DNA from 4 places in the Staphylococcus sp. 510 genome. Region 1 is predicted to be linked to each of the others. Evidence: predicted binding sites of a transcription regulator. Region 1 holds the regulator's gene; each other region holds the start of a gene.
What was found. Region 1 encodes Rex, which represses fermentation and respiration genes when NADH is low (regulators of the CRP and FNR family bind a similar motif). Its sites were predicted from a motif close to TTGTGAAATATTTCACAA; they were not measured.

Region 1 (3,882 bases):
TTTTTTAGTCGATTGTTGTAGTTGTTTCATTGGCTTAATAAAAATAAAGTAACTCATAAACCATACACCTAGAATCATTGAACCTAGACCAATCCAGCCTTGCCAACTCATTGTCGCCGTTTCAACTAAGCCATTACCGATTGAACAACCACCTGCAACAGAGGCTCCAAAGCCCATTAAAATGCCACCAATTGCACTATTTCTAATTGTTTTCTTATCTGGTAAACGCCATTTAAATTCTTTTGATCCTTTAGCAGCAATGTAAGAACCTAGGAATATACCTATAACTAAAAATGCGCCCCAATCAATGAGTTGTGTATTTCCAGTAATTAAGAAATTAACAATATTTGCTGAAGGTGTCGTAATTCCTAATCCATAATCTCTACCAGTAGAACTACTCATTGGCCAAGCTAATAAAGCGATTAAACCAACTGCAATAGCCGCTACAAACGGATGATATCTTCTTTCAAATAAATAATGTCTTACGCCTGAATACTTCTGTTTTAATTTAGGGACTGCTACTTTAGGCTTTTTAAGTGTTTTTGTCACTAATATTAAAGTAATTAACGTTATTAGTATTACTAAAATCCAATTGGGAATATGCAATGTATCTGCCATACTTGCATTGACATTTGTAGGTTGATTAATTACTTTTAGGACTGGTGACAAAACACCTGTCTTAGTAATTGCACTTGTTAATGCATATAAAATGAGTGCAACCCAACTACCTATTAAACCTTCTCCTGCTCTATAATATGTTCCAGTAGCACAACCACCTGCTAATACAATACCTATGCCAAAGACAAAAGAACCAATGATTGTACCAACAATTGGAAATGTGTGTGCTGGAACATTTACTATACCTAAACTTGTTAATATTAATAAACCAATACTTTGAACTGTAATAGCAACAAGCAATGCATAGAACATTTTATTACTTTTTTGAACATACATATCTCTAAAACCGCCTGCTAAGCAAAAGCGTGTTCGTTGCATTACAAATCCTAATAGTACGCCGACGATCAAACCGCTTATAATCATCCAAACCACGTTATCACCCTTTTCCGATATAAATACTAAGTTATTTTACAGGATAAAGTGTTATATTTCAAGTTCACTATCATAATATGTTTCTTAATTCTACACATTTATCAATGAAATGCTTTATTTAAAATAAAAAAAGAGTACATCTCGATAAGATGTACTCTTGCTCATCACTTTTTTAATGTGCTTGTATTTCATCGATATAATGAACTAATGCTTGCAATTCATTTGCTTTAAAATGACTAAATTTATACCAAGTTTGGTTATAGTAAATCAATAATTTATGTCCCAGTAACCCCTTACGTATTTGGTAACGAATAATTTTTTTAACATCAATTTCTAAATTTAGAGGATTATGATTTGTATAATAGGACTTGAACACTAATGTATGACCGTTCAATACCAATTGTCCTGGAATGTATATTAATGTAGGTAAATGTGCTTTATACATACACCCTATTTGAATCAATACTTTATCATTCATAAAAAGTCCCTCCAAATGATCAATATGCTATTTCATTGATTCATCATAATTTCTCATAAAGAAAAGTAAGGACTGTAATTCAATACCTAAATCAATATGATGTACTTGTACATCAGTTGGCGTACTCACTCTCGCTGGTGTAAAATTCATAATACCTTTAATACCAGATTCAACCAGCTCATCTGTAACACTTTGGGCAACCTGTTCAGGTGTTGTAAGAATGACTACATCAATATCTTGATTTGATAACGTATGTTTTAAAGTCTTGCTATCTTTTACAACAACACGGCCTACTCGTTCGCCGATGACATCTTGATTTACATCAAATGCTTCTGTAATGGTCATTTCATCGTGAATTGAGAAGTTATATGTTAATAATGCTCGACCTAAGTTACCCACACCAACAATTGCAATTTTAATATCATTGCTACCACTAATTTCAGCTTTGAAAAATTCAATTAAACTATCTATATTATAGCCATATCCTTTTTTACCTAATTCGCCAAAATATGAAAAATCTCTACGAATCGTAGCTGAATCTATTTGTAATGCTTCGCTAATAGCTTTAGAATTAACACGGTCAATACCTTTAGATTTTAGATTACTCACAAATCTATAATATAACGGTAAACGTTTTAAAGTTGCTCGAGGAATTTTAACGTTACTTGCCATTTTATTTGTCTCCCTTCGACGCTAAACGGTTTTAATTTTATGTATATATGTTTGCAACAATAAAAATCCAAATAATTGTTCACAATGAATACTTGCTAATTATACATTAATAAAATTTAAAAATAAATATCCTAGTTTCAAGACACAGCTTAATACTGTAAAATAAATATTAATATGATAAACAAAAAATTTAAACATATCAAACTATATGTATAGTTTATAATGATATCGCATATTTAGAAAGGTGAAGTCGGATGATACTTTTACAACTTAATGACATCTCTAAATCGTTCGATGGTGAAGATATCTTTACTAACGTTGATTTTGAAGTGAAAACTGGTGAACGAATAGGCGTTGTTGGACGAAATGGTGCCGGTAAATCAACACTTATGAAAATCATTGCTGGCGTTGAAGATTATGATAGTGGTCACATTTCAAAGATTAAAAATCTTAAGATGGGCTATTTAACACAACAAATGACGTTGGACTCTAACGCCACTGTGTTCGAGGAAATGTCAAAACCATTTGAACATATTAAAAATATGGAACTATTAATCAAACGTGAAACAGATTGGTTAGCTGCCCATGCAAATGAGTATGATACACCTACTTATCAATCACATATGGAAAAATATGAATCTTTATCAAATCAATTTGAGCAATTAGAAGGTTATCAATATGACAGTAAAATTAAAACAGTTCTTCATGGATTGAATTTTAATGAAGATGACTTTAATAAGCCTATTAATGACTTTAGTGGTGGTCAAAAAACACGATTATCACTTGCACAAATGTTGTTAAATGAACCAAATCTATTATTACTTGATGAACCTACCAACCATCTCGATTTAGAAACTACAAAATGGTTAGAAGATTATTTGCGTTACTTTAAAGGGGCAATTGTCATTATAAGTCATGATAGATATTTCTTAGACAAAATCGTTACACAAGTTTATGACGTCGCTTTAGGTAGTGTTAAACGATATATTGGTAATTATGAACAATTTATTCAACAGCGAGATAAATATTATGAAAAACGTATGCAAGAATATGAAAAACAACAAGAAGAAATTAAACGGTTAGAAACATTTGTAGAAAAAAATATCACAAGAGCTTCTACAAGTGGAATGGCAAAGAGCCGTCGTAAAACATTAGAAAAAATTCAGCGTATTGATAAACCAATGATTGATGCAAGAAGTGCTAACATTCAATTTGGATTTGATAGAAATACCGGAAATGACGTCATGCATATCAAACAATTAGAAATTGGTTATGATGATACACCTATTACTAAACCTATTAATTTGGAAGTATCCAAAGGTGATCACATCGCTATTATTGGGCCAAATGGTGTCGGTAAAACCACTTTAATTAAAACCATTGCTCAAAGACAACGTCCACTCGGTGGCGAAGTCACATTTGGTGCTAATTTACAAATAGGTTACTATGACCAAAAACAAGCTGAATTCAAATCAAATAAAACCATTTTAGATTATGTTTGGGACCAGTATCCAAATATGAACGAAAAAGATATTCGAGCAGTATTAGGCCGTTTTTTATTCGTACAAGACGACGTCAAAAAAATTATCAATGATTTATCTGGTGGCGAAAAGGCAAGATTACAATTAGCCTTGTTAATGTTGCAACGTGATAATGTACTTATTTTAGATGAACCTACCAAT
Region 2 (3,882 bases), on a different contig from region 1:
TAGCAACAGAACTTAATGAAGATAATGCACCTTTTTGGTCTCTACCGTGCATTGGGTTTGCACCTGGTGCAAATGGTTCGCCTGCTTTACGACCGTCTGGTGTGTTACCTGTTTTCTTACCGTAAACAACGTTAGATGTTATTGTTAATACACTCATTGTATGTTCTGAGTCACGGTATGTTTTATGACTACGTAATTTTGTCATGAAGCGTTCAACTAAATCGACTGCGATATCATCCACACGGCTATCGTTATTACCATATTTAGGGAAGTCGCCTTCGATTTCGAAGTCTGTAACTAGACCTTCTTCATTACGGATAGGTTTTACTTGTGCATATTTGATTGCTGATAAAGAGTCAGCTGCTACTGATAATCCAGCAATACCTGTTGCCATCGTACGAATAATATTTGTATCATGTAACGCCATTTCAATACGTTCATAACTATATTTATCGTGCATATAATGAATGATATTTAATGAATTAATGTATACACCTGCAAGCCAGTCCATCATTTTTTCAAATTTCTCAAATACGTCATCATAATCTAATACGTCTGAATGGATACCTTCATAACTTGGACCTACTTGTTTGCCAGATTTTTCATCTTTACCACCATTGATGGCATATAATAATGTTTTAGCTAAGTTAGCACGAGCACCGAAGAATTGCATTTGCTTACCGATTTTCATTGCTGATACACAACATGCGATACCATAGTCATCTCCATAGCTTTCACGCATTAAATCGTCGTTTTCATATTGAATTGAGCTTGTTTTAATACTCATTTTTGCACAATAGATTTTGAAGTTTTCAGGCAATCTTACTGACCAAAGTACAGTTAAGTTTGGCTCAGGTGCAGGACCTAGGTTATCTAATGAATGTAAGAAACGGAATGAGTTTTTCGTAACTAATGGTCTACCATCAATACCTACACCACCGATAGATTCAGTTACCCAAGTTGGATCACCAGAGAATAATTCGTTATAGTCTGGTGTACGTGCAAATTTAACGATACGTAATTTCATAATGAAGTGGTCGATAATTTCTTGTACTTCACTTTCTGTAATGTCACCGTTTTTCAAATCACGTTCAGCATAAATATCTAAGAATGTTGATGTACGTCCTAAACTCATAGCAGCACCATTTTGTTCTTTGATTGCTGCAAGATATGCTAGGTATAACCATTGAACTGCTTCTTTAAAGTTCGTAGCTGGTCGACTTAAATCAAAGCCGTACATTTGTCCTAGTTCTTTTAATTCATTTAAGGCACGATATTGTTCGGATAATTCTTCTCTTAATCTAATCACATCTTCTGACATTTCAGTAGACATCGTATTAAAATCTTTAAGTTTTTCTTCCATTAAGAAGTCAACACCATATAACGCCACACGACGATAATCACCGATGATACGTCCACGGCCATATGCATCTGGTAATCCTGTAATTATTCCAGCTTTTCGACAATTTAACATTTCTCTGGAATATGCATCGAATACTCCTTGGTTATGCGTTTTACGATAGTCTGTAAAGATTTTTTCTGTTTCTGGATCTAATTCATAACCATATGCTTCACATGCTGCTTTAGCCATACGAATACCACCGAACGGTTGCATTGAACGTTTAAATGGTTTCTCTGTTTGCACACCGACAACTGTTTCTAAATCTTTGTCTAAATATCCAGCGTCATGTGATGTGATTGTGGATGCTACTTTCGTATCCATATCCCACATACCACCGCGTTCACGTTCTTCTTTAGATAATTGCATCACTTGGTCCCATAATTTTGATGTTGCTTCAGTTGGACCTTCTAAAAAGGTATCGTCACCTTCATATAATGAATAATTTAGTTGAATAAATTCTCTCACGTCTACATGTCTATTCCAACGACCATTTTTAAAACCTTGCCAAGCACTAGTATGATGATTTGTTTCTAACATACTGTTCGCCTCCATTTCGTTTTGTTAACGTTTTCACATGTAGTGTAGCATGTTTATTGTGATTATTTTCACATTATTTATGACTAATTTTCAACTAAAATATGGCTGATTAGCGAACCTGTATCTTAAATTAATACAGAATTACATTTTTATTCACTGTTACATAACAGATTTATAAATATCATAAATTCAAAATTAAAATACTTACATAAAAATCAAATGAATTCATTTCTTATATACCATTATTATACTAATAAAATATGTTAAACTTATTTCGTGTACAATTAGTTGGTTATTTGGTAAATCACGTTAACAATATAAAAGGAGTTTTGTGTGATATGAAAAAGTTGTGGACTGTGCTATTGATGGGATTACTAGTACTATCAGCATGTTCAAATCATCATTCTGAAGGTAAAAATGAAGCGAGCAAGCAAGATAGTAATCAGAGTCAATCTCACAAGAAAGTTAAAAAAGATGGTAAAACTTATGTTGACGGTATCTTAATGGTGAATAAGCAAATTAAATTACCAAAAGACTATAATCCTGGGGAAAATCCTAAAGCAGTGAAAGCACTAAATAAAATGATTGCTGATGCGAAAAAAGATCATATCAATCTATACAAAATTAGTGGCTTCAGAAGCTATCAAACTCAAATTCAATTATTCAATAATTATAAAGCTAGAGACGGTGAAAAAGCAGCTAATAAATATAGCTCTAAACCAGGTCATTCAGAACATCAAACTGGTTTATCATTCGATGTGGGTGCACAAGGGTCTGATAAAAACCTATACCGCAGTTTTGGTAAAACCAAAGAAGGTCAATGGATTAAACGCCATGCAGATGAATATGGCTTTATTATTAGATACGGTAAAGGCAAAGAAAATGAAACTGGCTATCAATATGAGCCATGGCATTTACGCTATTTAGGTAAAGAGAAAGCCAAAGAAGTCAAAGATTCAGGCCAAAGTTTAGAATCTTATTTAGGTTTATATCCTAAAAAATAATAAAAATACGGCTGAGATATTCATGAGGAATGAGTATCTCAGCCTTTTTAATTCTATTATTTTGCTTCTCCCACAACAGTAAAGCGTTCATTGATGTGTTGAGGATTTTCAATTTCGTCTACTAATGCAACGGCATAATCCGCATAACTGATATAGCTATTTCCTTCAGAATTAACAATTAATTGATCTTTACCAGATTGGTAATGACCTGTTCTAACACCCTCTGGATCAAATTCTGCAGCAGGGCTAAGGAATGTCCATGTTATACCTTCTGAGTTGCGTAATTCTTCAAGGTTTTGTCCCTGACCACTTGCTGTAGGTTTAACAATATCTGGAAATTCTGGTGTATCGATTAATTGAACTATATGTGCATCATCAACATATAGACTTCCGGCACCACCAACAATAATCGCTCTTGTATCTGTTCCTTTTAAAATATCAATTAAATGACGGCCTGCATTGATATGTCCTTTTGAATCGCCTAATGGTGCTCCAAAAGCATTAACAACAACATCAAATGATGCTATGTCTGTAGTTGTTAAATCATGAATGTCTTTCTCGATGCTTCTAATTCCGTATTTGTTATTTTTGATGCATTTCTTACAATGGCAGTTACTTGATGTCCTCTATCTAAAGCTTCTTTTAAAACAAGTTGTCCTACTTTACCTGAAGCGCCTATAATTCCTATTTTCATTGTTAAACTCCTCCGTTTATCTCTTTTAAGATTAATTACATTTTGAAATATGTTTATCGTTTATGTAAATGTAACTGTAACAGTTACAGTTACATAAAGTCAAATAACGAATACGCTATTTGTTATGTTGCAATACTTGATTAACGATATCGTTCATTGTCACTTTCGCCAAAACACCTTCCATAGCATCTTGTGCTTGCATTAATATAATCTCTAACACCCCTTGAATGTTAGCACCTACCACA
Region 3 (3,882 bases), on a different contig from region 1:
TTGAATAATGTCTTTTAGCTCTGTATGGCATTTTTTCACTACCCACATCAACGGTAATATATTGACCAGGTACAAACTGACTTAAATCATATTCATTTGAAGATACTGTGAAAGCCTTAATATCAGAAGATACTTGTTCTATTGTTTCAACTTTAAATGGTTGGAAACCATCCCATAACATTTCTGTGTATATATCCTTTTCAACAGAGATGAAAATATCTGCAATTTCTTGGTATGCTTTCTTCCATGTTTTGATAATTTCATGGTCATCATCTAATCCAACAACATCTTTGATTGCTGCAATTAAATTTTCACCAACGATATCATACCCTGCTGGTGGTACTTGTAAAGCGCAATGTTTATACGCGATTTCTTTAACTACAGGTAGGATAGCTTCAAGATGATCAATATTAACCGCCGCAGCTAACACAGATTGTGCTAACGCAGTAGATTGTAATCCTCGCTGTTGATTTGTTTGATTAAACATGTTTTTTAGTTCAGGATGTTGTTTGAACATGCGTGCATAAAAATTCGAAGTGATTTCTACCCCTTTATCTTGTAATACAGGTACTGTTTCTTTAACTACGTCTTTTTCTCTTTCACTTAACATTATTTCCACTCCCAGATAACTCGTATTTAAAACCAAAACTTTTTACATTGTCATTCTATACCTTATATATATATTGAATCAAAGAAATGTTAAATTGTTCACATAACGTTCAATTTACATAATTTTAATTATTTATTTCTTATTATATGTTTTAAAAATCTAATTAATCAGGTATATTAAGACTATAGTATGATGTACTATTCTGAAAATTAACGTATGATATACATAAATCGTAGTTGACTAACATTCGGAGGTTACTTTATGAATAAACTAATTCAGTCACTATCAGCAATCGGAGTATCTGCTACTTTAGTCACACCTAATCTAAATGCCGAAGCGACAACTAATTCGGAACCTCAATTAAGAGGCGTGAATGACATCATCATCGAAAAAGGTGAAGATTATAACCTACTTCAAGGCATTAGCGCTTATGATAAAGAAGATGGTGATTTAACACATAAAATCAAAATTGATGGCGATGTTGATACTACTAAATCAGGTACATATGAGGTTAAGTACAAAGTCACAGATTCAGACGGTGCTCAAAAAACTTCAATTAGAAATATTAAAGTCAAATAATATTTTATATTTAGTTGAGATTAAATTCTCAACTTTTTTTATTTTCTGAATTTCTTCAAAATATCTATCTTGAAAATCATAATTTATTGCAATTTCACAAATTTATCCCTTTTCACAAAATGTACACACAATTTTAACAAATCTTACAATCCCCGTCATATCTCAAATTTTTTAAAATTTTTTGCTTATATCAATAATTTTTTTCTTTTAGGTACTTGTAAATATTGCGTAATAAACTAAAATTAATGGTAAGCCCTACATTTGTAGTATTAGGAGGTCAAAAAAGTGTCAAAATTTAAGTCTTTGCTTCTAATGGTCGGAACACTAATTTTACTTAGTGGTTGTTCGAACATTGAAGTTTTCAATGCAAAAGGGCCAGTAGCAAGTAGTCAGAAGTTCTTGATCATCTATTCAATTATCTTCATGCTTGTTATTGTTGTCGTTGTTCTTGCCATGTTCGCATTCTTTATTTTTAAGTATAGCTACAATAAGAATGATGAATCAGGTAAGATGCACCACAATTCTTTAATTGAAACAATTTGGTTTGTGGTACCTATCATTATCGTTATTGCTTTAGCAATTCCAACTGTTAAAACATTATACGATTATGAAAAACCACCAGAAAAAGACAAAGACCCACTTGTGGTTTACGCAGTCAGCGCTGGTTACAAATGGTTCTTTGCCTACCCAGATCAACACATCGAAACTGTTAATACTTTAACAATTCCTAAAGATCGACCAGTTGTATTCAAGTTACAATCTATGGATACAATGACAAGTTTCTGGATCCCACAATTAGGTGGTCAGAAATATGCCATGACTGGTATGACTATGAATTGGACATTAACAGCAGATCAAACAGGTACTTTCAGAGGTAGAAACTCAAACTTCAACGGTGAAGGTTTCTCACGTCAAACATTTGATGTTCACTCTGTAAGCCAAAGTGATTTCAACAAATGGGTGAAAAAAGCTAAAAGTAAGAAAACGTTAGATCAAGATACATTTGATAAACAAATCTTACCAAGCACACCTAACAAAGAATTAACGTTTAATGGTACTCATATGGCGTTCGTTGACCCTGCAGCTGATCCTGAGTATATCTTCCACGCATACAAACGTTATAATTACGTTCAAAAAGATCCTAACTTCATCGACGAAAAAGATCTTTATAAAGATGTTAAAGATAAACCAGTGAAACCAGCACGTAAGGTTACTATTTCAAACGCTAACTACAAACGTCATGGTATGACACCAATGATTCTTGGCAACAATGAAAAATACGACAATGAATTCAAGAAGAAAGAAAAACACAATGCTAAGGAAATGGAAAAAATTTCCAAAGAAGCAAAAGACGATAGTCCGTCTAAAAAAGATGATCATGGAGGTGGACATTAATGAATTTTCCATGGGATCAATTAATCGTTAAAGGTAACTGGATGATTACAATGGCACAAATTGGTGCGCCATTCTTAGTTATCGGCCTTATAGCGGTAATTACGTATTTCAAATTATGGAAATATCTTTATAAAGAATGGTTCACATCCGTAGACCATAAAAAAATCGGTGTTATGTATTTAATCTGTGCCGTATTAATGTTCGTCCGTGGTGGTATTGACGCGTTACTTATTCGTACGCAATTAACAATTCCAGATAACAAATTCTTGGAATCAAATCACTACAATGAAATTTTCAGTACGCACGGCGTTATCATGATTATATTCATGGCTATGCCATTTATCTTTGGTTTATGGAATATTGTTGTTCCATTACAAATTGGTGCACGTGATGTTGCCTTCCCTGTAATGAACAACGTAAGTTTCTGGCTATTCTTTGCTGGTATGATTTTATTCAACCTATCATTTATCATAGGTGGATCACCAGCTGCTGGTTGGACAAACTATGCACCACTTGCTGGTGAATTTAGTCCAGGTCCAGGTGTTAACTACTATCTAGTTGCAATTCAAATCTCCGGTTTAGGTACTTTAATGACCGGTATCAACTTCTTTGTAACAATCTTAAGATGTAAAACACCTACAATGAAGTTTATGCAAATGCCAATGTTTACTGTAACAACTTTTATTACTACATTAATCGTTATTTTAGCTTTCCCTGTATTAACAGTGGCTTTAGCTTTAATGACAGTAGATAGAATTTTTGGAACAGCATTCTTTACAGTAGCAGATGGCGGTATGCCTATGTTATGGGCGAACTTCTTCTGGGTATGGGGGCACCCTGAAGTATATATCGTTATCTTACCTGCATTTGGTATTTACTCTGAAATTATTCCAACATTTGCGCGTAAACGCTTGTTCGGTCATCAAAGCATGGTCTGGGCAACTGCTGGTATCGCGTTCTTAAGTTTCTTAGTTTGGGTTCACCATTTCTTCACAATGGGTAATGGTGCATTAATCAACTCATTCTTCTCAATTTCAACAATGTTAATCGGTGTACCTACCGGAGTTAAGCTATTCAACTGGCTATTAACATTGTATAAAGGTCGAATTACTTTCGAGTCACCGATGTTATTCTCATTAGCATTCATCCCTAACTTCCTATTAGGTGGGGTTACTGGTGTAATGTTAGCGATGGCATCAGCTGACTATCAATATCACAACACTTATTTCTTAGTAGCTCACTTCCACTATACATTGGTTACTGGTGTAGTATTTGCCTGCTTAGCTGGTTTAATCTTC
Region 4 (3,882 bases), on a different contig from region 1:
GGGATGTCGATCTTTTTTACCAAGTTGGCGTAATGAACAAGGTGAAAATAATGGCCGTTGCAATTTAGGTGTTGTCACTCTCAATTTACCAAGAATCGCGCTTGAATCACAAGGTGACATGACAACGTTTTGGAAAAATTTTTATCACAAAATGACGTTGATGCACGATGCTTTAGTATATAGAATAGAGCGATTAAAAGAAGCGACAGTTAATAATGCACCTATCTTATATAAAAGCGGTGCGTTTAAATATAAACTCGATGATCATGAAGACGTAATGGCGCTATTTAAGAATAAAAGAGCTACGATTTCCATGGGATACATCGGATTATATGAAACTGCTACAGTCTTTTATGGTCCTAATTGGGAACATAATGATGAAGCCAAAGCATTTACAATTGAAATATTAAAAGAAATGCAACGTCTTCAAAAGCAATGGACAAAACAATATGACATTTGGTTCAGTATATACAGTACACCTAGTGAGTCACTGACTGATCGCTTTTGCCGTTTAGATCAAGAACGATTTGGAGATATTCCAGATATTACAAGTAAAGGTTATTATCAAAATTCATTTAATTATGATGTAAGAAAAGATATTACGCCATTTGAAAAATTAGATTTTGAAAAAGATTATCCCTATTATGCGAGTGGTGGCTTTATCCATTATTGTGAGTATCCTAAATTAAATCATAATATTAAAGCACTAGAAGCGGTATGGGATTATGCTTATGATAAGGTAGGATATTTAGGTACTAATATTCCAATAGATCACTGTTATGAATGTGGATTTGATGGAGATTTTAAATCAACACCACAAGGCTATCAATGTCCTGAATGTGGTAATGATAACCCTGAAACGGTCGATGTTGTTAAACGGACATGCGGTTATTTAGGTAATCCAGTACAACGACCTGTGATTGAAGGACGTCATAAAGAAATGTGTGCTCGTGTGAAACATATGAAGGAATCTTAATCATGACATCTATATTAGGAATAGAACATGGACAGGGATATATAGCCAAAATTGAAACACATAGCTTTGTAGACGGTGAGGGTGTACGGTGTAGTGTGTATGTTTCGGGATGTCCATTCCAATGTCTAGATTGCTATAACAAAGCGGCACAACATTTTAAATATGGTGAACCATTTACAGAAAAAATATTACAAGAGATTCTCTCATATTGTGAACCGGGTTATATTAGTGGCTTAAGTATTTTAGGAGGCGAACCCTTTTGTAATTTAGATGTGACATTGAGACTCGTGCAAGCATTTCGACAAAGATTTGGACAGACCAAAACAATATGGATTTGGACTGGGTTTCAATATGAATATCTTTCACAAGATAAGGGGCTACGTTTTGAATTATTAGAATATGTAGATGTGTTAGTTGATGGCATGTTTATCACTCAGTTATATCGTCCTAATCTACCTTACAAAGGTTCTTTAAATCAAAGAGTGATTGATGTCAATACATCATTACAACGACACCAATTGTGTGAATACATTTACAGTGGTCCATCGACGAGTCACAGTTTTTAATCATGTTATAAATCGATATAAAAGAGAAATGTAATTATAAGAGTAAAGATTCAATATAGAGAAGGTGAGACAGTATGTGGTTATTAATAGGTAAATGGATGATTGCCATTGGTCTTATCGTAGGTTCCATTATTGAAGAAACGATTTATAAAAAACGTCGACAAGCACGTAAAACACAACAATAATAAGACAATGAATCATATGGGCAATAACTACAATGTGTAGTGTTGCTCATATATTTTTTTGATGTAAATCTAATTTATAATTGTTAACAATTTTTGACGATGTTGAAATACTAGATATATCAGTCTTAAAGACTCGTTTTGATTGATGAAATAATACTTTTGATTTTGTAATCAAATATGAAAATATATACTTATCACATGTTTAAGTGATAAAATATCAATGTTACTAAAAATTAACATCATAAGAGAGTTAGGAGTTCCTAAATTGCTACTGTTTATAATAGAAATTATGATTATGATTTTAGCGGTGTTACTAGGTTTAAGAACAGCCGGAGCACTTGGTTGTGGCATATTTGCCATTGTAGCGCAACTGATTATGATTTTTGGCTTTCAATTACCACCTGGTTCGGCACCTGTCACAGCTGTGTTAATTATTCTTTCAATAGGTATTGCAGGTGGCACGTTGCAAGCTACTGGCGGTATAGACTACCTTGTATATATTGCATCTAAAATCATCGAGAGATTCCCAAAATCAATTATTTTTATTGCACCAATGATTGTGTTTGTCTTTGTCTTTGGTATTGGTACTGCCAATATTGCTTTATCATTAGAACCTATTATTGCTAAGACAGCTCAAAAAGCAAACATACAACCTAAAAAAGCACTTACTGCATCAGTACTCACTGCGAATTTAGCACTTTTATGTAGTCCAGCTGCATCAGCAACAGCTTATATTATTTCTGTATTAGCTGGTTACGATATTTCTATGGGTAAATATTTAAGTATCGTATTACCAACTGCGATTTTGAGTATGCTTTTATTAAGCGTATTCTGCACATTTGTTGGCAAAAATGATTCAATATCATCACAAAAGTTAGTTGAACTGCCAGAAGAGACTTTACCTAGTGAATTTTCTAAAAATGTGAAATTCGGTGTATTAGCATTCTTGATATGTGTGTTAGGTATATTAACATTTGGGATATTCCCTCATTTAATGCCATCTTTTAATGTAAATGGTAAAACGGTCAATGTTGAAATGACAGATATTGTACAATTCTTTATGTATTTAAGTGCCGCAATTAATCTATTATTATCAAAAATTAATACGTCAGATATTCTAACATCACATATTTCTCAATCAGCATTTGGCGCATTGTTTGCAGTATTAGGTCCTGGTTGGTTAGGCGCTACTATATTTAACGCACCTAATAATTTGAAAATATTAAAAAATGATATTGGCCAAGCCATTAGCAGTGTACCTTGGCTAGTCATCATTCTCGTATCAGTAGTAGCGATGATCGTGATTTCTCAAACAGCGACTGCATCCATTATGGTGCCAATTGTAATGAGTCTAGGTATTCCACCTATTTATTTTGTCGCCATGGTTCAAACACTTAACGTTAACTTTGTGATCCCAGCACAACCCACTTTATTATTTGCAGTTGAATTGGACGAAACAGGCAGAACAAGACCTACAAGTTTTATTATTCCAGGATTCTTTGTCATTATCGTATCAGTTGTGATTGGTTTTACATTGAAATTATTATTAGGATACTAACCATTGATGATTTAAACTATCTTTCACGAATTAAGTGAGAGATAGTTTTTTTGTTGTAATAAAGCCCATTTATTAAAAGAAACTGAAATAAATAAAAATTCTATTTGAATGCATAAAAATTCATAGTTTTAATGAAGTTAAGTTTGTTCAATTCGTTAAATCTAAATTTAACACTGTTGTCACAACAATTGATTGTGAAAGAATAATCGTCAGAAATTATATAATTATTCAATATTGGGATTGTATTTCTTTGTATGTAATTTGCATTATTATTAAATGTTCGTTATTGTCAATTTTGTGAATCAATTATATTTGAACGTGGAACTTAAGAACATCAAGATTCATAAATCATTTAGTATTAGGGGGATCACGATTGAGAAAAGAAAAAGTTATGGACTGGACGACCTTTATAGGTGTAGTCATAGTGTTACTTTTAGCTGTTATACCTATGATGGTTTTCCCGAAAGCAAGTGAGACAATTATTACAGATATCAATAGTGCAATTTCTAACTCGATTGGTTCTGTTTATTTATTCTTAGGATTAGTTATTTTTTGTTTCGTTTTATACATAGCATTTGGTAAATACGGTAATGTTAC

Region 2: a site for Rex is predicted at 1,996-2,013, ahead of pflB (formate C-acetyltransferase). Genes of this name have one in related genera too.
Region 3: a site for Rex is predicted at 1,233-1,250, ahead of qoxA (cytochrome aa3 quinol oxidase subunit II). Genes of this name have one in related genera too.
Region 4: a site for Rex is predicted at 1,760-1,777, ahead of AC2D8K_RS02875 (anaerobic C4-dicarboxylate transporter family protein). Genes of this name have one in related genera too.

Annotation. Positions count from the first base shown of each region.
Region 1 covers NZ_JBXVVK010000006.1:16,668-20,549, reverse strand. The annotation lists gene AC2D8K_RS05680 (YeeE/YedE family protein) at 1-1,050, opposite strand, end outside; gene AC2D8K_RS05675 (hypothetical protein) at 1,223-1,528, opposite strand; gene AC2D8K_RS05670 (redox-sensing transcriptional repressor Rex) at 1,556-2,200, opposite strand; gene AC2D8K_RS05665 (ABC-F family ATP-binding cassette domain-containing protein) at 2,455-3,882, shown strand, end outside.
Region 2 covers NZ_JBXVVK010000002.1:74,356-78,237, reverse strand. The annotation lists gene pflB (formate C-acetyltransferase) at 1-1,939, opposite strand, end outside; gene AC2D8K_RS02265 (M15 family metallopeptidase) at 2,278-2,943, shown strand; partial or broken gene AC2D8K_RS02260 (NAD(P)-dependent oxidoreductase) at 3,000-3,637, opposite strand; gene AC2D8K_RS02255 (Rrf2 family transcriptional regulator) at 3,753-3,882, opposite strand, start outside.
Region 3 covers NZ_JBXVVK010000003.1:153,389-157,270, reverse strand. The annotation lists gene AC2D8K_RS03735 (globin domain-containing protein) at 1-610, opposite strand, end outside; gene AC2D8K_RS03730 (DUF5011 domain-containing protein) at 872-1,189, shown strand; gene qoxA (cytochrome aa3 quinol oxidase subunit II) at 1,475-2,584, shown strand; gene qoxB (cytochrome aa3 quinol oxidase subunit I) at 2,584-3,882, shown strand, end outside.
Region 4 covers NZ_JBXVVK010000002.1:201,506-205,387, forward strand. The annotation lists gene nrdD (anaerobic ribonucleoside-triphosphate reductase) at 1-976, shown strand, start outside; gene nrdG (anaerobic ribonucleoside-triphosphate reductase activating protein) at 979-1,542, shown strand; gene AC2D8K_RS02875 (anaerobic C4-dicarboxylate transporter family protein) at 1,993-3,285, shown strand; gene AC2D8K_RS02880 (BCCT family transporter) at 3,659-3,882, shown strand, end outside.